Regions from separate parts of the Thioalkalivibrio sp. ALJ4 genome, predicted to be linked through region 1. Evidence: predicted binding sites of a transcription regulator. Region 1 holds the regulator's gene; each other region holds the start of a gene.

The links. Region 1 encodes FliA, which starts transcription of late flagellar genes. Its sites were predicted from a motif close to GCTAAAGTTNNNNNNNNNNCNGCCGATA; they were not measured.
Region 2: C936_RS0109840 (flagellin) is a predicted target of FliA. The motif match lies at 6,541-6,568, and genes of this name have one in related genera.
Region 3: C936_RS0111915 (methyl-accepting chemotaxis protein) is a predicted target of FliA. The motif match lies at 3,872-3,899, and genes of this name have one in related genera.

What each region holds. Positions count from the first base shown of each region.
Region 1 is NZ_KB897919.1:312,081-319,513, forward strand. It holds gene C936_RS0110975 (chemotaxis protein CheA) at 1-1,055, opposite strand, end outside; gene C936_RS0110980 (protein phosphatase CheZ) at 1,135-1,911, opposite strand; gene cheY (chemotaxis response regulator CheY) at 2,014-2,394, opposite strand; gene C936_RS0110990 (RNA polymerase sigma factor FliA) at 2,454-3,215, opposite strand; gene C936_RS0110995 (MinD/ParA family protein) at 3,212-4,036, opposite strand; gene flhF (flagellar biosynthesis protein FlhF) at 4,023-5,273, opposite strand; gene flhA (flagellar biosynthesis protein FlhA) at 5,378-7,433, opposite strand, start outside.
Region 2 is NZ_KB897919.1:65,931-73,363, forward strand. It holds gene C936_RS0109815 (bifunctional diguanylate cyclase/phosphodiesterase) at 1-419, opposite strand, end outside; gene C936_RS0109820 (hypothetical protein) at 677-1,624, opposite strand; gene C936_RS0109825 (hypothetical protein) at 1,644-2,786, opposite strand; gene C936_RS0109830 (PAS domain-containing methyl-accepting chemotaxis protein) at 3,008-4,315, opposite strand; gene C936_RS0109835 (hypothetical protein) at 4,557-5,315, shown strand; gene C936_RS0109840 (flagellin) at 5,333-6,460, opposite strand; gene C936_RS0109845 (hypothetical protein) at 6,655-7,332, shown strand; gene C936_RS0109850 (MliC family protein) at 7,274-7,433, opposite strand, start outside.
Region 3 is NZ_KB897920.1:94,026-101,458, reverse strand. It holds gene argF (ornithine carbamoyltransferase) at 1-267, opposite strand, end outside; gene C936_RS0111930 (acetylornithine transaminase) at 264-1,460, opposite strand; gene C936_RS0111925 (superoxide dismutase) at 1,557-2,138, opposite strand; gene C936_RS0111920 (DASS family sodium-coupled anion symporter) at 2,306-3,835, shown strand; gene C936_RS0111915 (methyl-accepting chemotaxis protein) at 3,967-5,877, shown strand; gene C936_RS0111910 (amidohydrolase family protein) at 5,941-6,810, opposite strand; gene C936_RS0111905 (glutathione S-transferase N-terminal domain-containing protein) at 6,891-7,334, opposite strand; gene C936_RS0111900 (DsrE family protein) at 7,395-7,433, opposite strand, start outside.

The DNA of each region.
Region 1 (7,433 bases):
ATGGCCTTGCCCAGCTCGTCGTCCACATGCTGGGTTCGCAACATGCTCAGGCGGTTGCGCACGAGCACCAGCTCCCCGACCAGATTCATAATCTCGTCGAGACGTTCGGTGTTCACACGGACCGAGGCCTCGCCCTGAGGGGCCTGCCGGGCGCCGGCCGCCGCGGCCGCAGGCGAAGACGCCTGTGGCTTGGCTTCGGGAGCCGGCGGTTCCTGTGTCGCGCCAGCGGCTTCGGGCTGCACGCTCGGCTCTTCATGCGGGGACGACTCAGTCACAGCGGGTGCCGGCGCTGCAGTGGCGGGAGGCCCATCACCTCGCGCCTGCAACTCGTCCAGCAGGTTCTCGAACTCATCGTCGGAAATCAGGTCCTCGCCGTCGTCCCCTGGCCCGGCTGCATCCGAATCGGTGCCGGGCAACCCGGCGTCCTCAGTCGACGGGGTAGCGGAGTCCTGGGCCGCCTGCGGCGAACCATCGCCGTGCAGCGAATCCAGCAGGGCCTCGAACTCGTCATCGGTAATCTCGTCATCGGCACCGACCAGCCCCGACTCATCCCCTCCAGCCTTCGCAGTGGCTTCCACCTCGGCGGGGGGTGCCGGTTCCGGCTCCGGTTCGGGGGGCACGTCTGGCGTCGCGATTGCGGCGGGTTCGGAATTGCCGGCCACGTCTTCATTCTTGGCCATCCGCCGCAGGTCTTCGACGAGATCGGCCTCCGCGGGCGTCGGATCGACCCCGGAGCGGAGGTCGCCAAACATCACGTTCAACGTATCGAGGACCCGCAGCATGGTATCCATCAGGTGACCGTCGACCTGACGTTCCCCATTGCGCAGGAGATTAAACACATCCTCTGCGTGATGGCAGACGGTCACCAGCGGATCCAGGCTCAGAAAGCCCGCGCCACCCTTGATCGTGTGAAAGCTGCGAAATACCGCGTTCAACAGATCCCGGTCATCGGGATGCTGTTCCAGGTCGATCAGCTGCTCGTTGAGTCCTTCGAGCAGTTCCCCGGCCTCGATCAGGAAGTCCTGAAGGATTTCGTCGTTGGGGTCGATGGCCATTCGGTCTCTCCGTTCCGGTGAGGCTTGCCGTTGAGGGGTGGGCGCCGGGAAGCCGCCGATTCAGGGATCAGCGGGCTACCTAGAAGCCCAGGCTGGACAACAGATCGTCCACCTCGTCTTGTCCTTGAACGACATCCTGGCCGGAATCTTGAGTCTTCGGCACTGCTGGCCCGTGTCCACGCCGATCGCCCTCACGCCGCTCGGCATCGTCATCCAGCGTCTTCTCCGCAGCCTCGACCGTCTCCATACGCCCACTGGACAGCCGAATCAGCGTGACCAGGTTCTCCTCCAGGTCGGTCACGAGCTGAATCACGCGCCGGATCACCTGCCCGGTAATATCCTGGTAGCTCTGCGCCATCAGAACCTCCGACAGCAAGCGGCGCAGCTCTTCGGTATCGTCGTTGGCCTGAGCAAAAAACTCGTCCAGCTCACGAGCGAACTCCCGGAACTCGTCGACCGAGAGTTGCCGATTGCGAAAACGGGTCCACTTCTCCGTCAGTTGGCCGGCCTGCTGGCTGAACGATTCGGCAATGGGGAGACTCGTCTCGATCGCGGTCAGGGTCTCGTGCGCGGCCTTCTCGGTCATCGTGACCACATAATTGAGACGCTCGCGGGCATCCGGGATCTCGGCCTGGGTCAACTCGACCAGCCGCGAATCCCCCCGGAAGCTTTGCAAGGCCTCGTGCAGGTCGCGCGTAAGTTTTCCGAGCTCGTCGAAGAGTTCGCGGTCGTAGGGGCGCGCCAGATCCTGGATCAACGCGCGCGCGGCCACCTCATCCCCCGCCTCCAGAACCTGCACGAGCTCCCGCGCGCGAGCGATTTGCTGCTCACTGATCGATTGTTCTTGGTCTGTCATCCAAAGCCCCTTGCTCGCTCCCCATCCCGAACGTGATGACCGGGATCGATCCCCCGGCCATCCATTTGTCTGGACCAGGAGACTTCGACACCGAATCCCAAACTAGCCTTGGGATTCAATGCGTTCGAATATTTTGTCGATCTTTTCCTTGAGGGTTTCCGCAGTAAAGGGCTTCACCACGTAGCCGTTCACGCCCGCCTCGGCCGCCTCGACGATCTGATCCCGCTTGGCCTCCGCCGTCACCATCAGCACCGGCATCGTCTTCAGCTTCTCGTCGGCACGCACCGCCCGCAGCAGGTCGATGCCCGGCATATTGGGCATGTTCCAGTCGGTAATCAGAAAATCGAAGTCGCCGTTCTGGAGCATCGGCAATGCCGTGCTGCCGTCATCGGCCTCTTGGGTGTTGTTGAAGCCAAGATCACGCAACAGGTTCTTGATGATCCGTCGCATCGTGGAGAAGTCGTCCACGATGAGAATTTTCATTCCCTTGTCCACAGGTCACTCCGGGATAAATGATTCATATGAGTACTAGAGCTTGGCCTTCAGAATAACTGCAAAGCCTCGCCGTCTTCGAGCCAGGAGCCCAGGCGCGCGCGCAGTCGGATAACGGCCTGACTGCGGATCTGGCTGACGCGCGACTCGGTCACCCCGAGTACCGCGCCAATCTCGCGCAGGTTGAGCTCCTCGATGTAATAAAGCGACAACACCAGACGTTCGCGTTCGGGCAAATCGCCGAGCGCGGCGGCCAGCTCCTCGCGAAACTCCCCGGCCTCGATCGTGCGCGAGGGCGAGGCCTCCTGCCCCTCGATCACCCGGTCCGCATCACCATCGGTGCCGCCCAGATCATCCAGCGCGAACAGATGGGCGCCGGCATGGTCCTGCAGCATCGAGTAGTACTCGTCGATCGGGACCTCGAGTTCCTCGGCCACCTCGACCCCGCGCGCCGCACGTCCCTCCCTGGCCTCGACCGTCTGGATCGCCTCGGCGATCTTGCGGCTGTTGCGGTGCACCGATCTCGGGGTCCAGTCACTGCGGCGTAACTCGTCGATCATCGCGCCACGGATGCGAATCCCGGCGTAGGTCGCAAACGTCGCGCCCTGCCCGCCCTCGAATTGCCGCGCGGCCTCCAGCAGGCCAATCATGCCGGCCTGGATCAGGTCATCGACCTGGACCGAGGAAGGGAGGCGAGCCATCAGATGGTGCGCGATGCGGTGCACCAGCTCGATATGTTCCGCGACGCGCTGCTCGTGGCCGGCTGCGGCCACGTTCTCGTATCCGTGGAGGCGATTACGCGTCGCCATCATGCGCTCTGCAGCATCCGTTCGACGAAAAACCCGACACCACCATCGGCACCACGGGCCACCGGCCAGCGGTCGACCGCACGGGCGAGTTCGGTAAAGGCCTTGGCCGCCGGGCTGCCCGGATATTGCTGCACGACCGGTGCCCGTTTCTGGACGGCCTTGCGCAGATGCTCGTCCATCGGGATGTACCCGGCGAGATCCAGGATGACTTCCGGCAGGTAGTTGTCGCAAACCGTGGTGAGTTTCTGCAACAAGCGCTCGGCGCCCGCGCGGTCCTGGACCATATTCGTGACCAGCCGGAAACGCCGCATGCCATGATCTCGATGCAGCACCTTGATCAAGGCATAGGCATCGGTGATGGACGCCGGCTCGTCGCAGACGACGACCAGGGTCTCCTGGACCGCTCGACAGAAGGTCGTGACGGATTCCTGCAGGCCCGCTGCCGTATCCACCACCAGCACATCCAGCGGCTTGGAATAGGCGCTGAATGCCTGGATCAAACCGTTGTGCTCGAGCTGCGTGAGATTCGCCATCGCCGCGATCCCCGAGGCCGACGGGATGACCTTGATCCCCTCCGGGCCCTCGATCAGCACATCCTGGAGGTCGTCCACCTGTCCGGTCACCAGGTCATGCAGGGTGCGCTCGGGTCGCAGTCCGAGCAGCACATCGGCATTGGCCAGCCCCAGGTCGGCATCAAACAGCATGACCTCGCGGCCCAGCCGCGCGAGCGCCACGGACAGGTTGACCGACACATTGGTCTTGCCGACGCCGCCCTTGCCGGAGGCAACCGCAATGACCTTCAACGGCTGATTAGTGCGTGGCATAGCGTCCTTTCCCCACCGGATGGATCATCTCCAGAACGCCCGCATCCTGAGTACGGCGCGGCGACGGCGCATTGCGGCCGGCATTCGAGAACTCCGCCAGGCTTGCATCGGTCCATCGTTCATCGCGGGAGGATCGACGCGCGGGGCCGCGCTCTTCGCCGAGCGCCCGCCGGGTCAGATCGCCCGTCTCGACCCGGTGGAAGTCTTCGGCAATCCGCTGTCCATCGCTAACAAACGTGAGCCCAAGGTGTTGATCGAGCAATACCGACAACGTCTCCCCCAACTGTTCGGCTTCGTCGAGTTTGGTCAGCACCAGCGCCGATGGCTCCGTCTTCCGGAACGCATCCAGCACCCTTCGCAGCGCCGCCGCCTGAGTGGTCGCGGAGACGACCAGCCAGCTCTCGCGCCGGACACGGTCCGGCCAGCCGGCAAACAGCGACTCGTCGCCCACCGCGGAAGGTGCCTGCCCGGCGGTGTCGACCAGAATCAGATGCCCATCCTCTGCTCGCGCGGTCATGTCGCGCAACTCGCGCGGGCTCTGCAGCACCCGCAATGACACGCCCGCCATCTGCGCGAACGCCTGCAGCTGGCGCGTGGCCCCAATGCGCTGGGTGTCCAGTGTGACCAGCGTAACCGAATCCGCACCCATACGACGGATTTGACGCAAGGCAATGCGTGCGAGTGTAGTGGTCTTGCCCACCCCCGTAGGCCCCACCAGGGCCAGCACGCCACCTTCATCCAGGATGTCCGGATGGCGGGTCGCGATCGCCCCGGAAAGGCGTGCGCGCAGCCTCTCCCAGGCCTGCTCCACCGTGCTGTCGTCGAGAATACTCCCGGCGAGACTGCGCGCCAGTGACTCGCTGAACCCACGGTCCATCAGACGCGCCTTGCACTCCGCCGCCAGCGGATGCCGCGCCGCCCACTGTGCGGCCTCGTTGTCGCTGTGCTGGCGGGTGAGCAGGCTGCGCAGATCCCGCAGCTCCTGGCGCATCGCGGCGAGCTCGGGGTCCGCGGGCCAGGCCGAGCCCGAGCCCGGGCTCGGACGCGAGGCGGATGCCGGCGCCTCACGCGGGGCATGGACCGCGTTCACCGCAGCCTGCTGCTCGCGCTCGGAGACCCCCGCATCGCCATCTTCCAGCGCCGCGACAACCTCCAGCCAACCATCGACACGGCGGCTCGACAGGATCACGGCATCCTCGCCCTGCTGTTCACGCACCTGCCGCATCGCATCGCGCATGTCGCGTGCCCGGTACCGTCTCACATTCATCGCTGTTCTCCCGCTCCGCTCAAGGAAAACACTGATCAGTGTTTCCCTCTCGTATCCGATCGCTACTGTTCGTCTCAGGCACCTGTGGGCGTTGCCTGCCGGGCCGAGTCTTCCTGGCCCACCGTGGCCACCACGCGGATCCGCCGGTTATCGGGGATCTCGGTAAAGGCCAGCACCGCCAGGCTGCGCACGGCTCCGCGGAGCCACCCGGCAATCCAGGAGCGGATCTCCGGGGCCACCACCAGGATGGCCGGCTGCCCGCTGGCTTCCTGGCGCTGGGCCGCCTCGGACACCGACCGCTGCAGGCGTTCCGCCAGGCCCGGTTCCAGCCCCACGGTCTCGCCATTACTGCCCTGAAGAGACTTATGCAAAAGCTGTTCCAACGAGGGATCGAGCGCGATCAATGGCAGCTCATCGTCCGGTCCCACAAGGTCCTGCACGATCGAGCGCGACAGCGAGACACGCACGGCCGCGGTCAAAACGCCGGGATCCTGACTCTTCACGCCCTCCTCTGCCAGGGTTTCGGCGATCGTGCGCAGGTCGCGGATCGAGACCTGCTCGGCCAGCAGGTTCTGCAGGACCTTCAGGATTACCGACAGCGAGAGTGTCTTCGGCACCAGATTCTCGACCAGCTTCGGCGAATGCCGTGCCAGCTGGTCCAGCAGATGCTGGGCCTCTTCGTGACCAATCAGGCGATGGGCGTTCTCGCGGAAGACCTGCGACAGATGCGTGGCGATCACGGTGGAACAGTCGACCACGGTGTAGCCGGCGCCCTGCGCCTGATCGCGATCCGCCGGATCGATCCACAAGGCGTCCAGATTGAAGGTCGGATCCTTGGTCGGCGTGCCCGGAACGGTGCCGAACACCTCGCCCGGATTGATCGCCAGCTCGCGATCGGGGAAGACCTCGGCCTCCGCCACCGTGACACCCAGCAGGGAGATGCGATAGGCATTCGGACTCAGTTCCAGGTTGTCGCGGATATGGACCGGTTGCAGCAGGAACCCCAGCTCCTGGGAGAGCTTGCGGCGCACACCCTTGATCCGACCCATCAGCTGACCGTCCTGAGTGCGATCCACCAGCGGGATCAGACGATAGCCGACTTCCAGGGAGACGAGGTCGATCGGCGGCACGTCGTCCCAGGTGAGATCGCGATTTTCCGGACTGGTGTCCGCCGCTTCGTCAGGCACGCGCTCCACATCCACGGCCTGCTCGCGCTCGCGCCGCTGCATCAGGTAGGCCGAGCCAATGGCCAGCGAGGCGAGACCCAGGAACACGGCATTGGGCATACCCGGCACCAGCCCCAGCGCGGCGATCACGCCACCTGCCACGTACAGCACGCGCGGGTTCGAGAACATCTGCCCGAACACCTGCTGGCCCATGTCCTGGGTGCTGGAGACACGGGTCACGATGATCGCGGTGGCCGAGGACAGCACCAGCGACGGGATCTGCGCGACCAGACCATCGCCAATGGTCAGCAGCACGTAGTTCGTCGCGGCGTCGCCCATCGACATGCCGTGCTGCAGCGTGCCGATGGTCAGGCCGCCAATGATGTTCACGAACAGGATGAGAATCCCGGCGATTGCGTCCCCGCGCACGAACTTCGAGGCACCGTCCATCGAGCCGTAGAAGTCCGCCTCGCTGGCGATCTCCTCGCGGCGCTTGCGCGCCTCTTCCTGGGTCAGAATTCCGGCATTCAGGTCGGCGTCGATCGCCATCTGCTTGCCCGGCATGGAATCCAGGGTGAACCGGGCGCTGACCTCGGAGACACGCCCCGCGCCCTTGGTCACCACCACGAAGTTGATGATGATCAGGATGGCGAACACCACCAGACCGACGGTGTAGTTGCCGCCCACGACGAAATCGCCAAAGGCCTGGATGACCTGGCCCGCGGCGTCAGTGCCGGTATGCCCCTCCAGCAGGATCACGCGCGTGGAGGCCACGTTCAGCGCCAGGCGCAGCAATGTGGCGACCAGCAGCACGGTCGGGAAGACTGCGAACTCCAGCGGCCGCGGCGTGTAGACCGCGACCATGATCACGACCAGCGACAGCGCGATGTTGAAGGTGAACAGGACGTCCAGGGCGATGGGCGGCAGCGGCAGCACCATCATCGAGAGCATCGCGATCAGCAGG
Region 2 (7,433 bases), 250 kb from region 1:
AGTTCCTCGGTGACCGGATGCAGCGCGGGAATGACCAGCCAGGCCATCAATTGCCCGATCCCGACGAAGAAGGCGGTGCGCGTCAGCCAGCGTTCGGTCTCCTGTGCGGTGGCGGCGGCGACGTCCACATAGGTCAGGGGCCCGGCCAGTACGCCGGCCACCAGTGCCACGACGAGGGCGGCGCCGGGCCCAAAGCGCGCGGCGGCAAACAGGATGGGCACGTAGTAGAAGTGCGGCACGATGCTGTCGGCGCCACCCGCCAGGTACGGGATCAACCAGGAGAGCAGCAGGCCTGCGACGATGATCAGTGTCGCGGAGACAAAGGACATCCCGACCCAGGCGCGGAGCGTCGTTCGAGCCAGGTAGTCGGAATACCGGGTATTGCCTGCCAGGGGTTGAGCCGACTCGAACCTGGACATTGCGTGGCATCCTTTGGCCTTCCTGGCCGGCTTTGCACCCTGTTGCGGCAGGGCGGGTATGGCGGCGCGGTCACGGTCCTTTACCGGTTCGCGCCCGGGCCTTTACACGCAGCTATAAGTGGTTGTTCCGGGAGTGTAGTTCATATGCGCCGGAACGAGACGTCCGGGCTCATCAGTGATTGAGCCGGGTGCTTTTTTCGGGGCTTGAGGGAAACGGCGCAGGGCGGGAGGTCCTGCCCCGCGGCCGTCAGCGTGGCCTAGTCGCAGGCGGAACGCTCGGCGGGCAGGTTGCCGCGCACGCAGGCGCTGATCTCGGGTGGGCTCTCGTTGCTGCGCATACGTACGAAGAGGCCATCGATTTCGCCAGCGGCGTTGGTCGGGTAATGGTCGCCCATGTGCATGCCGGCCCCGTGCAGGACCCAGTAGTTGAGCATGTTCGCCTCGCCATGGGGCTGTTCCAGGTAGACCAGGGTGGCGCCGTGGGCCATCTCGGTCACGATCAGCCGCCGGATCCGCTCGCCGGCCTCGAATTCGACATAACCCAGCGCATGGCTGCTGACACTGCCGCCGCGCATGCCCTGCATCTCGGGTGCGTGATTGGTCTGGATCAGTCGGAAGCGACCGTGGGGCTGGCCGTCCCGCATCTCGCCGTCGAAGCGCATAACCATCTTCATGCTGCTGTCCATGGCGGAGGCGGCGTACAGCCGCCGCGCCTCCTCGATGCTGGAGACGGCCGCCGGCTCCATGGCCTGGTGGTTCTGGTACCAGGTCATCCAGAAACTGACGGGCCCGTTGTCGACCGTATCCGGGCAGGCGCCGTCGGCGTGCAGTTCGAAGCGGTCAAAGCCCAAGTCTACCGAGCCGCGTCCCTTGTTGGTGACCAGGGCGCGGGTAAAGATAACCTCGGACGGCGCTTCGAGGTTGGCCATGATGCGGTAGCGATCGTCCCAGGCGCACTGCGTGGCACTGCGACCCGGCAGGGCCTGACGGCTGATCTGCCGCGCCTCGCGCGATCCACGTTCGCTGCGATAGGCGTCCAGCAGCGCCCGGGTGCCGGGTTCCAGCAGGCCCGTGTCGACCGCCTGGATATTGCGGTCGAATTGGCGGTCGGCGCCCGGCGTGGCGTGGGCGAGCGAGGTCGTCAGGCCCAGGCTCAGGATCGCGCCCATGGCGAGCATGCGGGCAGGCGTCAGGTGGATTCGCATCAGTGGGTTCTCCGTGGGTTTATTGCCATTGCAGGTCCATGCGTTGCTGCATGCGGTGCCATTCGGCGGTGATGATGTCGCCCGCCACGCGATGGGCGGCGTCCATGCGCGGGCGTGCCTCGGGGTAGAGGAGCATCACGGCCTCGCTGGCGCGGGCGAAGTCGCGCCGGGTGCGGTAGTGCACCATGGTGTGTACCAGCAGGCTGTCGAGGTCGTTGAACGAACGGTCGGCGGACTGGCGGTAGCGCACCATGCGCTCCGGGGTCAGTTCGAGTTGACGGTGGGTTTGCGAGAGCCCGTCGAACAGGGCGAAGAACCCCATGCCCAGCTCGGCGCCCTGGCGCAGGGCGTTGTCGCCCAGCTGACGTTGCAGCAGCTCCCCGGCGCCGAACAGCCCGGCATCGTGGTCACGGGCCAGCAAGCCAAAGACGCTGGCGGCAGAGCCGGACGATGCGCTGCGGGGCTGGGCCAGTTCGCGCATCTGCTGGTCAAGCCGCTGGTGGCCGGCGTCCAGCAGGAGTTCCAGCGCCGGGGCGGTGTCGTGGTCCAGGGCTCCGAGTACGCTTCGGCGTTGGCCTTGCGGGAGGCGCTCCAGTTCGCGGAGTACCCCGGCGATGTCCCGCGAGCCGATCTGCAGGCGTTCCAGCTCGCCGCGCACGGCGGCCTCCGGGTCCTCCAGCACCTGCGCAAGCCGCCGGACCTGATGGCCGGCGTGTTCGCCCACCAGTCCACGGCTCCCCAGCTCGCCCAGGATGGCGGTGGCCTGCTCAAGGCCCCCGGCCGAGGTGCGGCCGGGTTCGGTGGCCGCGGCAAGGGCATGGCCGAAGTCCATCGCGGGTATGCCGGACGACCGGCTGGCCTGGTCGAGCATGCCGCCCAGACGATTCGACTGCTGCGCACCATAGGCCATCGCCGCCGTTTGCAGCAGGCGTCCGGCCAGCCCGGAGATGTCGCGCGAGGACTCGCCCAGTGCCTCGTCGACCCACCCGGCCAGCTCTCCGGAGGCGGTATAAGGCGAGAGGTAGAAGCCGGTGTTGTGCGGCAGGGGGGCGGGGGTGACCGCAGACAGAGCTTGTGCGGGCAGCAGCGCAGTCAGCCCGAACAGGCTGAGGCCGGCCAGGGGCCCGAGTCTCGCGAACAAGCCGAACATGCGCGCTGGCATGGGGCGTTTCCCTCCCTGTCGGGTGGTCGCAGCCATTCGGATCCGTTCCGGAATGTTTGCCGCCGATCGCTCGGGATCGCCACCCAAAGGAAAGACTAGGCGAGAGAACCCTCGCGGTCAATGAGGGAATGAGGGGGGGTGGCGGGGCTTCGATGGTCAGGAGCGGCCCGTTGCCCGGATGGATTTGCCTTCCGGGTGTGCGAGGCCTCTCGCAGGCCGGGTCATGTGCGCGGGATCGAGGAGACGGATTCGACGACGTGGCTGGCGCCTTCGCGAATCTCGGCCATGATCTGCTGTACCGACAGGACCTGTTGGCGCCCTTGCTCGGCCACCTGGTTCACGGTGTCGATGCGCTCTGCGATCGCCTGGGTGCTTTGCAGGTTGCCATGAATGACCTCGGCGATCTGACTGGTGGCGTCGCGGGTATCGGACGCGAGCTTGCGGACCTCCTGTGCTACCACGGCAAAGCCGCGCCCTTGCTCTCCGGCACGCGCGGCCTCGATAGCGGCATTGAGGGACAGCATCTTGGTGGTTTCCGCCACGCTGCGGATGGTCTCGATGATCGACTCGATACTGCGCGCCTCGGCATTGAGTCGATCGATCGCCGATTTGGTTTCGGCCACATGCTGGCGGATCTGTTCGGAGTTGGTCGCATTGGCCTCCAGCGAGGCCTCTCCGCGTTGCGCGCCATCCGCGGTTTTCTGGGCCATTTCGCAGGCGATGGCGGAGGCCTCCCGGGTGCGCTCGGCCATGTGCACGCTGGCGGTGATGTCCGTGGCGAACTTGATGACCTTCACGGTATGACCCTGGTCATCGAGAATCGGGTTGTAGGTGGCCTCCAGCCAGATCTCCTCGCCGGAGGACTTGAAACGGCGGAATTTGCCGCTCATGAAGCGCCCGCGGGCGAGGTCTTGCCAGAAATTCGGGTTCTCGCGGTAGAAGGCGTCGTCGCAGAACATCCGGTGGTGCTGGCCCTGAATGTGTTCGAGCGGGTAACCGACGGCCTGCAGGAAGTTGTCGTTGGCCTTGAGGATGGTGCCGTCCGGCGTGAACTCGATGACCGCCTGGGAGCGATCCAGCGCCTCGAATACGGCTGCCTGGTCGTGGAGCGTCTCCATCTTGCCGGTCACATTCGATGCGATCTTGACGACCTTGTACACGTCGCCCTGGGCATCGCGTACCGGAAAGTAGGTGGCTTCCAGCCAGATGGTCTCGCCAGCCCGCGTGACCCTGGGGAAGGTGCCGGCGTGGGACTCGCCCGTAGCCAGCTGCCGCCAGAATTGGCGGTATTCCGTGGAGCGAACGTAGTCCGGGTCGCAGAACATCCGGTGGTGCTGGCCGATCACATCCTCGCGGGGATGACCGACAGTCTCGAGGAAGTGCGAGTTGGCGTCGAGCACCGTACCGTTCGGCGCAAATTCGATATAGGCGACGGCCTCGCGGACGGCCGCGAGTATCGCCGTAGCGTCGTCGCTGGAAACCGCAAGGGGCGCCCCCTGGGTGGGGAACCGGGTGGCATTTGCACACATGGGTACGTCCTGAGCGGTTGATTGATGATGCCCTATTGAACTTCATGTACACACATTGTACAAGAACTATACACAAAGGGTTTTCGAGGGTGCAGAAATGGAAAAGAAGAACAAGACGACATTGCCGGTGTTGCGAGCGAGCGCATGGGTAGTGCCGCTTCTGGTGGTGTCTGTACTGCTGTTGGCGGGTTGTGCCGCTACTTTCCCGGAGCCCGATGAGGGCCGGGCTTTCGCCGACGGAATGACGGCCCAGGAACTGTTCGACCGGACCATGGCCGCGCACGGAGGGGATCTTCGCGAGTACGACGGGGACCTGAACCAGGCTACGGACGGCGAGTGGGGGCGAATGGTTCAGCGTGTGCAGCCGCTGGTGGCGGATGGTGGCTACCGTGGCCAGGGCGAGGAGCGCTACCGCCCGGCGGACGAGTTGTACGCAGTCCATTACACGGGGCCGGAGGGCACCAAGACGGTGATCCGCCAGCGTGACGAGATTCGCGTGTACTACGACGGCGAGCGGAGCGAGGACGAGGACCGGATTCGTGCCACCGCGATGACGACCGATGCCGGCAAGCTGTTCCACTACGGACCGACCTTCGTGAAACACCGCGCGACCTCAATGACGCGGCTGGCGGATCGCCGCGAGGGCGGCGTGGACTACCGTCGCGTGCTGGCGACCATCCAGCCGGGCTTTGGCAAGGCGGACGAGGATCAGGTGGTGATGTGGATCCACCCCGAAACCGATCGGCTCTATCGGGTGCATATCACCCTGACCGGCTTCGAGCCGACCCGGAATGCCCATGTCGATACGACCTTCCTGGAGTACGAGGAGGTCGGCCCGTATACGCTGCCATCGCGTTTCGAAGAACGCGTGCTTGGGCCGATTCGGCTGTTCGTTCACGAATGGTGGGTGACCAGTCGTGACCAGGACCGTGGCTGGACCGATGACGATGTCCGGGGGCCGGAGTTCTCTGGCGCGGCGGCCCGACCCGCAGGGGAGTAGGCGCGCCGGCCCCCTGATTACTGGAGCAGCCGCAGGAAGGTCTGGGGTAGCGCGTTGGCCTGAACGAGCACGGCGAGCCCGGCCTGTTGCAGGATCTGGGCGCGCACCAGGCGGCTGACCTCGGCCGCGTAATCGGCGTCCAGAATGCGGCTGCGGGCCGCCGCCAGGTTGTCGCTGGTGATGCCCAGGTTGGTGATGGTCGACTCGAAGCGGTTCTGGATGGCCCCGAACTGGCTGCGCCGCGCGTTGACCGCATCCAGCGCGGCATCCACACGTGACAGGGCGTCGCTGGCCCCCTGGCGCGAGGTCAGGTCGATATCGTTCAGGCTCCCCCCGGGCTCGGTGGTGGCCGGCAGCCCGAGCGTGGCGAGGGCGGTCTCCCCCGAGATCGTCAGGGTCTCGCGGGCGATCAGGTTGAGCCGGCCGTCGTCGGTCAGGATCGCGCGGCCGGTTGATCCGAGGGCGCGGTCGATCGCGGTCGCCAGTTCCTGGGGGGAGCGATAGGGTCCCGCAGGGATCTCCACCGGGTCGCGCTCGCCCACACGGATGGAGAAATCCTGATCCACCTCCAGCGGATTGCCGGCGAAGGCGGCCTCCAGTTCGCCGGACCAGGCACTGGCAATGTCGCCCACGAAGCGGTTGCGCATGCTGTTGCCGAGGTCGATGGCGAGGGTCTGCCCGGCGTTGGCGCCGATCTGGAAGAACGCGGTGCCCATGGACCCGTCCAGCAGCGAACGGCCGTTAAAGGTTGTCTGGGTCGCGATGCGGTCGTTCTCGGCCAGGAGCTGGCGAACCTCGCGGTCGATGGCGCCGCGGTCCGAGGCCGACAGGGTGGCATTGGCCGCCTGTATCGCCAGCTCGCGGATACGTTGCAGGTTGCCGGTCATGGAGCCCAGGGCGCCCTCGGCGGTCTGGGCCAGCGAGATGCCGTCCTGCGCGTTGCGCATGGCCTGGTTCAGGCCGCGGATCTGGGTTGTGAAGCGTTCGGAGATGGCCAGCCCGGCGGCGTCGTCGCGCGCCGAGTTGATGCGCTGGCCTGAAGACAGGCGCTGGAAGGCCGTCTGCAGGGCGGCCTGCGACTGGCGCAGGTGGCGCTGGGCATTGAGCGACAGGAGGTTGGTGGCAACACTCAACACCTGGGCCATGTTGTCGGGTCTCGCACGCCACAAGGGCGATCCGGCGAAGGGCCGGATTCCGCAGCCGGAATTTCCCGTCTACATTCGCTTAACGGCGGGGTTTGAGGAAACTTTAGGCTTGCAAGGCCACGAAACGATGTACGGCGTGCACATCGGCGCGTGTTTGCTTAGGCTGCGCCGATTGGACTGGATTGGAGAGGGGCATGGCCGATACGCAACCCGAGCGCAGGCAGTCGCTGTTCTGGCGCGCGCTGATCGCGATCCTGCTCGGGGTCGGGCTGGGGATCGTCTGGCTTTATGTCACCGCCCTGCTGGGGCTCGGCGGCGGGATCGACTTTATGCCCGTACCGCTGGCCCGGACCTTCGAGTGGGGTACGCCGCTTTTGCTGGTCGGTGGTGCTGTCGGTTATGTGCTGGGCTGGCGGCGGGTGGCGGCTACGCTGTTCGGGCTGGCGGGGATGCTGTTGCTGGCGGCCCTGGCCTTCGAGGGTGCTCGCGTGATCCTGCAGGACCCCGAGGCGCGCAGCTACGAGCACCAGATGGCACAAACGGCCAGGGAAGGTGCACTGCAGATCGCCGAGTGCGATAACGGCGAGACGTTACTGGTGCGCGAGGACCGGGTGACCTCGGAGGGGATCGCGGTACTGCAGATCCAGCGCATCCATGCCGATGGGCGCCTGGATCCGGAGCTTCTGGCGACCACGGGCGTGGGTTACACGCCGAGCATTGGCGAGGGCATGCGACCGTATCTGGAAGGCTCGGTCGAATGCGGTCTGGAAGGCTTTTCCAGTGCTGGCGAGGCGCTTGGCCGGCTGGAGGCGTTTATTCAGGAACACCCGCCGCGGCACTCCAGTGCCGTGGCGCCGGTGGAGCCGGAGTAGCTGCATCGGCATTGGGCTGGCGAATGCGGCAGGTCCAGTAGATGCCGTGGAATTCGAGCATGGCGGCTTCGCCCTTGGTCCAGAAGACGATCTGCTCGCCG
Region 3 (7,433 bases), on a different contig from region 1:
CTCGATCGGCTCGCCGCGGCCCAGCTGGGTGTCGCGCGGGGACAGGAACAGGGCGTTGCCGCCCAGTTGCTGCATGCCGACCTCGAACGAGACACGCGTGCGGGTCGAGGACTTCTCGAAGATCATCCCCAGCGTCTTGCCGCGCAGGATGTCGTCGTGGTGCTCGCCCGCGTGAGTCTGGCGCTTCAGTTCGACGGCACGTTCGAGCAGGGCGCGTGTCTCGTCTGCGGACAGGTCGTGGAACGACAGGTAATGGCGGGGCTTCATGCCTGGGCCTCCCGGGAATCTTCGGATACGAGCAGGGTGTCGACCAGATCGGCCACGGTGCTGGCGATCTGGTCGACCTGGGCGTCGTCCACGATCAGTGGTGGCAGTAGCCGGATCACCCGCTGCGCGGTCACGTTGAGGATTAGCCCTGCGTCGAGGGCGGCCTGAACCAGTGTTCCGGCCGGGCGATCCAGCTCGATGCCGATCATCAGCCCGCGTCCGCGCACGGCGACCACCCCCGGTTTGTCCTCGAGCCGGTCAGCCAGGCGGCGGCGGAGGATCTCGCCCTGTCGCCCCGCTTCCTCGCACAGGCCCTCGTCCTGCATCACATCGAGCACGGCCAGGGCCGCCCGGCAGACCAGCGGATTGCCGCCGAAGGTGGTGCCGTGGGTGCCCGGGGTGAACAGGCCAGACGCACGGCCGGCCACCAGGTTCGCCCCGATCGGGATGCCGTTGCCCAGGCCCTTCGCGAGCGACACCACGTCGGGCGTGATGCCCTCGTGCTGGAAGGCAAACCAGTGTCCGGTGCGGCCGATCCCGGCCTGGATCTCGTCCAGCATCAGCAGCCAGTCGTGCTGGTCGGCCAGTTCGCGCAGGCGCCTGAGGTATCCGGGCGGGGGTACGTGGATGCCGCCCTCGCCGGTGATGGGTTCGACCAGGATGGCGACCACGTCCGGATCGTTGCCCAGGGCCGCGACGGCCTCGGCATCGCCGTGGGGGAGGTGCACGAAGCCCTCGACCAGGGGTTCGAATCCGGCATGGATCTTTTCGTTGCCGGTGGCCGACAGCGTCGCGAGCGTGCGCCCGTGGAAGCTGCCGTGCATCACGATGACCTTCGGCTTCGCGATGCCGCGGCGGCGGGCATGCAGCCGGGCCAGCTTGATGGCCGCTTCGTTGGCCTCGGCGCCAGAGTTGCAGAAAAAGGCCTGCTCCATCTGTGCCAGCGCGCACAGGCGTCGCGCGAGCTGTTCCTGCAAGGGGATGCGGAACAGGTTCGATGTATGTACCAGCGTCTGAGCCTGATCGCAGATCGCATGCGCCACTTTCGGGTGGGCGTGTCCAAGGCCGCAGACCGCGATGCCGGACAGGGCATCGAGGTAGCGTTTGCCCTCGGTATCCCAGAGCCAGGCGCCTTCCCCCCGTTCGAAGGCAACCGGCAGCCGGCTGTAGGTATTCTGCAGGACATCACTCATTAGCAAAGCTCTCCCAAATGAAGAAGCCGGCGAGCGAGCCGCCGGCTTCTGCCCAGGGTGCCGCACTGGGGCGGCCCCCAATCGCGTTATCGCGACTTATTTCATCTGCTGGGCGACAAAATCCCAGTTCACCACGCTCCAGAAGTTCTCCAGATACTTCGGGCGCGCGTTGCGGTAGTCGATGTAGTAGGCATGTTCCCAGACATCGCAGGTCAGCAGCGGGGTCTTGCCATCACGCATCGGATTGGCCGCGTTGGAGGTGTTCACGATCTCCACCGAGCCGTCGCTATTCTGCACCAGCCAGGTCCAGCCGGAGCCGAAATTGGCGACCGCGGCCTCGTTGAACTTCTCCTTGAAGCCATCAAACGAGCCAAAGGCGCTGTTGATCGCGTCGGCCACCTTGCCGGACGGCTCGCCGCCGGCGTCCGGGCCCATGCAGTTGAAGTAGAAGGTGTGGTTCCAGACCTGGGCGCCGTTGTTGAAGATGCCGCCGGCCGGGGCCTTCTTGATGATGTCCTCCAGCGAGGCATTCTCGAACTCGGAGCCGGGCAGCAGGCCATTCAGCTTGGTCACGTAGGTCGCGTGGTGCTTGTCGTGATGGTATTCCAGCGTCTCGGCGGAGATGTGCGGCTCCAGCGCGTTCTTGGCATAGGGCAGATCGGGCAGTTCGTAGGCCATGAAAGACTCCTTGTAAGAAAACATGCGAGACTGCGGCTGGCCGACCATTGGTGGCCGCGCCAGTAAACTCGTCAACGATAGTCACGTTGCTCGGGTGATGCAATTTCCGATGATGCGGCTTGGTTATCGTTCAGCCAACGTTTGCGGAAGTGTGAAGGAGCCACGGCATGTCCGCGCACGATGCCGATCGACAATCGGACGGCGCCCCCTCGTCGGTGGGTGCGAACCCCTCGCGCAGTGCTTACGCCTGGCGCGGGCGCATCGGGCTTTTCCTGGGCCCGCTCCTGATGCTTGCGTTCCTGGTTTTTCCAGCGCCAGAAGGCGTTGCACGCGAGGCATGGTGGGTGCTCGGGTTGACCCTTTTTATGGCGACCTGGTGGATTACCGAGGCCTTGCCACTACCCGTAACGGCGTTGCTGCCGATTGCCCTTTTGCCGCTGCTCGGCGTGATGCCGATGGACGCGGCCACCGCGCCATACGCCAATCCCATCATCTTTCTGTTCATGGGCGGTTTTGCGATCGCGCTGGCGGTACAGCGCTGGGGACTCCACCAGCGGATTGCGCTCGCGATCGTCAGCCGGGCGGGGGATCGCCTGCATCGCCTGGTCGGGGCCTTCATGCTGGCCACGGCGGGGCTGTCGATGTGGGTCAGCAACACAGCCACTGCTGCGCTGATGTTGCCGATCGCCCTGTCCGTTCTGGCGCTGATGGATCGTGATACGCACATCGCGGGTAACGGCCCCGGCGCCGATTCCCGCCGCCCCGCACTGGCGCTCCTGCTGGGGATCGCCTTTGCCGCCAATATCGGGGGCATGGCGACGATCATCGGCTCTCCGCCGAACGCGCTGACCGCCGCCTATCTGGGCGACCGGCATGGCATCGAGATCGGTTTTGTGCAGTGGATGATGCTGGGCCTGCCCCTGGCCACCGCGTTGCTGCTGCTGGCCTGGTGGTTGCTGACGCGCTGGGTCTTCCCGGTTCATCGAGTACGCCTGCAGGGGTTGCAGGCGATGATGGACCAGCAGCGCGCCGAGGTCGGGGTCTGGTCTCGGGCCGAATACCGGGTCGCCGGCGTCTTCCTGCTGGTAGCGCTGGCGTGGCTGTCGCGCCCCTTTCTGGAAGGTCTCCTGCCGATTCATCTGACGGATGCCGGGATTGCCGTCCTGGGGGCCGGGCTGCTGTTCCTGCTGCCCTCGGGCGCAGCAGACCAGCGCCGGCTGCTGGCCTGGGACAATACGCGCGAGCTCCCCTGGGGGGTGCTGCTGCTGGTCGGCGGTGGTCTCAGCCTGGGTTCGGCCATCGAGGCGAGCGGCCTGGCGGAGCTGGCCGCCGAGGGCCTGGGCGCCGCCCAGGCATGGCCGCTGCTGCTGATCATTGCCGGGGCCGTGGTGGTGACCATGTTGCTATCGCATGTGACCAGCAACACAGCCACCGCTGCCACGCTGCTGCCGCTGGTGGCTGCGCTGGCGATGCGCATGGATATTCCCGTCGTGCTCCTCGCGATCCCCGTGGCCTTTGCCGCCTCCGTGGCCTTCATGTTGCCGGTCGCGACCCCGCCCAACGCGATCGTGTTCGCCAGCAACCGGCTGCGAGTGATCGACATGATCCGTGGCGGGGCGCTGCTCTCCCTGGTGGCAATTGCCATGATTACGCTTGCGGTCTACGCCCTGGCGGAGGCCATCCTGATGCAGGGCTAGGCCTGTCTCCCGGCCTTTCCGGCTTCCTGTGATCTCCCTCAAGTTTTATGCTTCGCCGCCGCTATCGACGGTGAACTGCCGCAGCAAGGATGCCGCTGGCCCGCAAAGCCTTATTGGGGAGAGTCTTCAACATGTTCGATAACATCCGAATCGGGGTCCGGCTGATGGTCGGGATTATCACGGTGGTGCTGCTGGCCGTGATCCTGACACTCGTAGTCGTGATGAACAGCCTGGGCACCATGGCCGATCGTGCCGAACAGCGCGAGCTGAGCGATCTGGCCGCGCAGCTCGTCGGCCGCCTGGATCAGGAGGCCGCACGCGCGACCGCGATGGCAGAGACCGTGGCGAAGATCCCCGACGTGCAAGAGGCGATGGCGACGGGCGATCGCGAGCGTCTGGCCGAGATGACCGTTCCGAGTTTCGCCTCCCTGAGCGAGCAGTACGGCGTGCATCAGTACCAGTTCCATACACCGCCGGCGACTTCGTTCCTGCGCGTTCACTCGCCCGACAACTATGGCGACGACCTGTCCGACTTCCGCCAGACGGTGGTCGACACCAACGACAAGCGTACCCCGATCTCGGGGCTGGAAGAGGGCGTGGCCGGTCTCGGGATTCGCGGGGTGGTGCCGATCGAGCACAACGGCGGCCACGTCGGCTCTGTGGAATTCGGCCTGTCGTTTGGTGACAGCTTCTTTGAAGAGTTCACCCAAGAAACGGATTCGCCGGTTGCCCTCTACCTGCGTGATGGTCGGTCGTTCAACCGCTTTGGCGGTACGATCAGTGGCGAGTCCACCTTCAGCGATGCCGAGATGCGCGAGGTCATGGAGGGCGAGGAACTGGTGCGCAACGTGACCTATGAAGGCACCCCGATGGCCGTGGTCGCGCGTCCCGTTACGGATTTCTCCGGTGACGTGGTCGGCGTGCTTGAGGTCATGGTGGACCGCAGCGCGTATGTCGCGATGACGCGCAACGCGACCGGCACGGTGGTTGCGGTTGGCGTGGTTGCCGTGGCGCTTGGTGCCCTCCTGGCCTGGCTCCTGACCCGAAGCATCGTTCGTCCCCTGAATCGCACGGTGGCCCGGCTGAACGATATCGCGGGAGGCGAGGGCGATCTGACCCGTTCGCTGGAGGTCTCTGGCAAGAACGAACTCGGAGAGCTGGCGGAGGCGTTCAACAACTTCGTCAAGAAGATCCGTGGCCTCGTATCCACGGTCGCGGCCGGGGGCGATCAGGTTGCCGCAGCAGCGAACGAGCTGTCCGCGACGAGCGAAGAGACCAACGAGCAGGTGCGGCGACAGAAGTCGGAGATCGATCAGGTTGCCACAGCCATGAACGAGATGACGGCTACGGTGCAGGAGGTGGCCCGCAACGCGGCGGATGCCGCCGCCGCGGCACAGAACACCGACCAGGACGCCAACGAGGGTCAGCAGGTGGTGCAGCGTACCGTGGCTGCGATCAACGCGTTGTCGCAGCAGGTGGATGGCGCCGCCGAGGTGGTCAGCCGCCTGTCGCAGGATGCCGAGGAGATCAACAAGGTCCTGGAAGTCATCGGCGATATCGCCGATCAGACCAACCTGCTGGCGCTGAATGCGGCGATCGAGGCGGCGCGTGCGGGCGAACAGGGCCGCGGTTTCGCGGTGGTTGCCGACGAGGTGCGTACCCTGGCCAGCCGCACGCAGGACTCGACCCACGAGATCCAGCAGATGATCGAGCGGGTGCAAAGCGGTACCCGCGAGGCGGTGCAGGCGATGGAAGATGGCCGTTCCAAGGCGCACCAGAGCGTGGAGCAGGTCAATCTCGCGGGCGAATCGCTGACCGCGATCACGCAGTCGGTCACCCGCATCAGCGACATGAACACGCAGATCGCCAGTGCCGCCGAGGAGCAGTCGACGGTGGCCGAGGAGATCAACCGCAACGTGGCCAATGTCACTGAGGTGCTGGATCAGACCGCGGCCGGATCGGAACAGATCCGCAATGCCTCCGAGGAGCTGTCCAAGCTGGCCTCCGAGCAGCAGCAGCGGGTGGGTCAGTTCAAGGTATAAGCCCCGAGCCAGTTGATGCCAAGCCCGGGACCGGAGACGGTCCCGGGCTTTTTTGTGGCCGGCTTACTGGCTCTCGGTGGGCGGAAACAGGCGCTCGCCGTTCTCCCGGGCGATCATGCGCTGGACGTTCGCGGGTAGCTGCTCGAGCCAGGCCCGGGTGCTGTCCTTCAGCACCGTGAAGTGCTCCCAGCGGGCCAGGCTGAAGGTGTCGTTGCCGATCAGGAAACGATCCGGATAGTCGAGGAACAGTTCGAACCAGTCGGCGTCGATGATGCCCCCGGGATTGATGCGCGGGTTGCGCATGGAGACATCCATGACCATGTTCGGATGCCGCTCCAGGTAGTCACGAACCAGTGGCGGGTAGGCATAGGAACCGGCGTGCGCCCAGAGGATGCGTACCTCGGGCTGGACGGCGTAGGCATGGTCGATCACGGCAGGGTCGCCATGGATCACGATCCACAGATCCCGCTCGACTGCCAGTGCCAGCAGGTCCTCGAAGCCGCGGGCAAATCGGTCATCGGCCTGTATGTGCAGCTCCCCGATCCCGCGCCACTGGACCTGGCTTCGGTCGAGTATGGTCTCGACCTGTTCCCGCAGGCCGTCCTCGTGCATCCAGTCCATCTTGCGCCCCAGGCGCTGGGAGATCTCGAGAAACGGGACGATGCGCGCATCCACCTCCGGTTCCAGCGCTTCGATCAGTTTCGAGCGCGGGGACATGATGATCGCGGACTGGATTGAATTTTCTTGCAGCGTGCGCGCGACGGCCTCCGGCGGGAAGTGTTCCATCTGCCGGTCGCGGTAGTGCAGGTGGGCATCGAACAGGGGTTCAAGTGCCTGGGCAGAGGTTCCGCCAAGCAGTGAGCCGAGCAGCAGGGTCGCAGCCGGAAGAATGAACAGACGGGGCAGTCTTCGAGGGCGGTTCAGGGCAGCCATCCAGCGGGTTCCTCGGGTACGGGAACCCCAATCTTATACCGTGCTGTGCCGACAGTCCCCGAGTCGGTGGCCTGTCGCGGTCAGGCGCGGGAGTCCCCGGACACCGCGGCATCTCCGGAGCTACCGTCCGGGCGGTTCGGGTCGAAGCGCTCGCGCAGATATTCGCCGATCGCATCCGACTCGTACAGCCAGCGTACCTGGCCGTCCGGTTCCTCGATGCGCAGGCAGGGCACCTGCAGCTTGCCGCCCTCGGTCTGCAGCTCCTCGCGGTGAGGGCCGGCCGCCTGGGCATTGCGCAACTCGATGTCGAGCGACAGCCGCTGCATGGTACGGCGGGCCCGGATGCAGAACGGGCAGGCCGGGAAATGGTAAAGCGCGAGGTGGCGCGTCTGTTCGTCAACGCGGGCCTGGTCGGCGGGGTCGCGTTCGATGCCGCGCGGGCGCGACAGGCGCTCGCCAATCAGCATGAACGGCGTGAGGATCAGGCGTACGCCGCGGAAAAACCATCGGATCAGAAATCGCATGCGCGAAAGGATGCCACAAGCCCCCTGGCGGGTGACAGAGCCCGCATCGGGCGTGGCACGTCACGGCTGGCCGAAGTCGAACTCCCAGGGGTCTTCCGC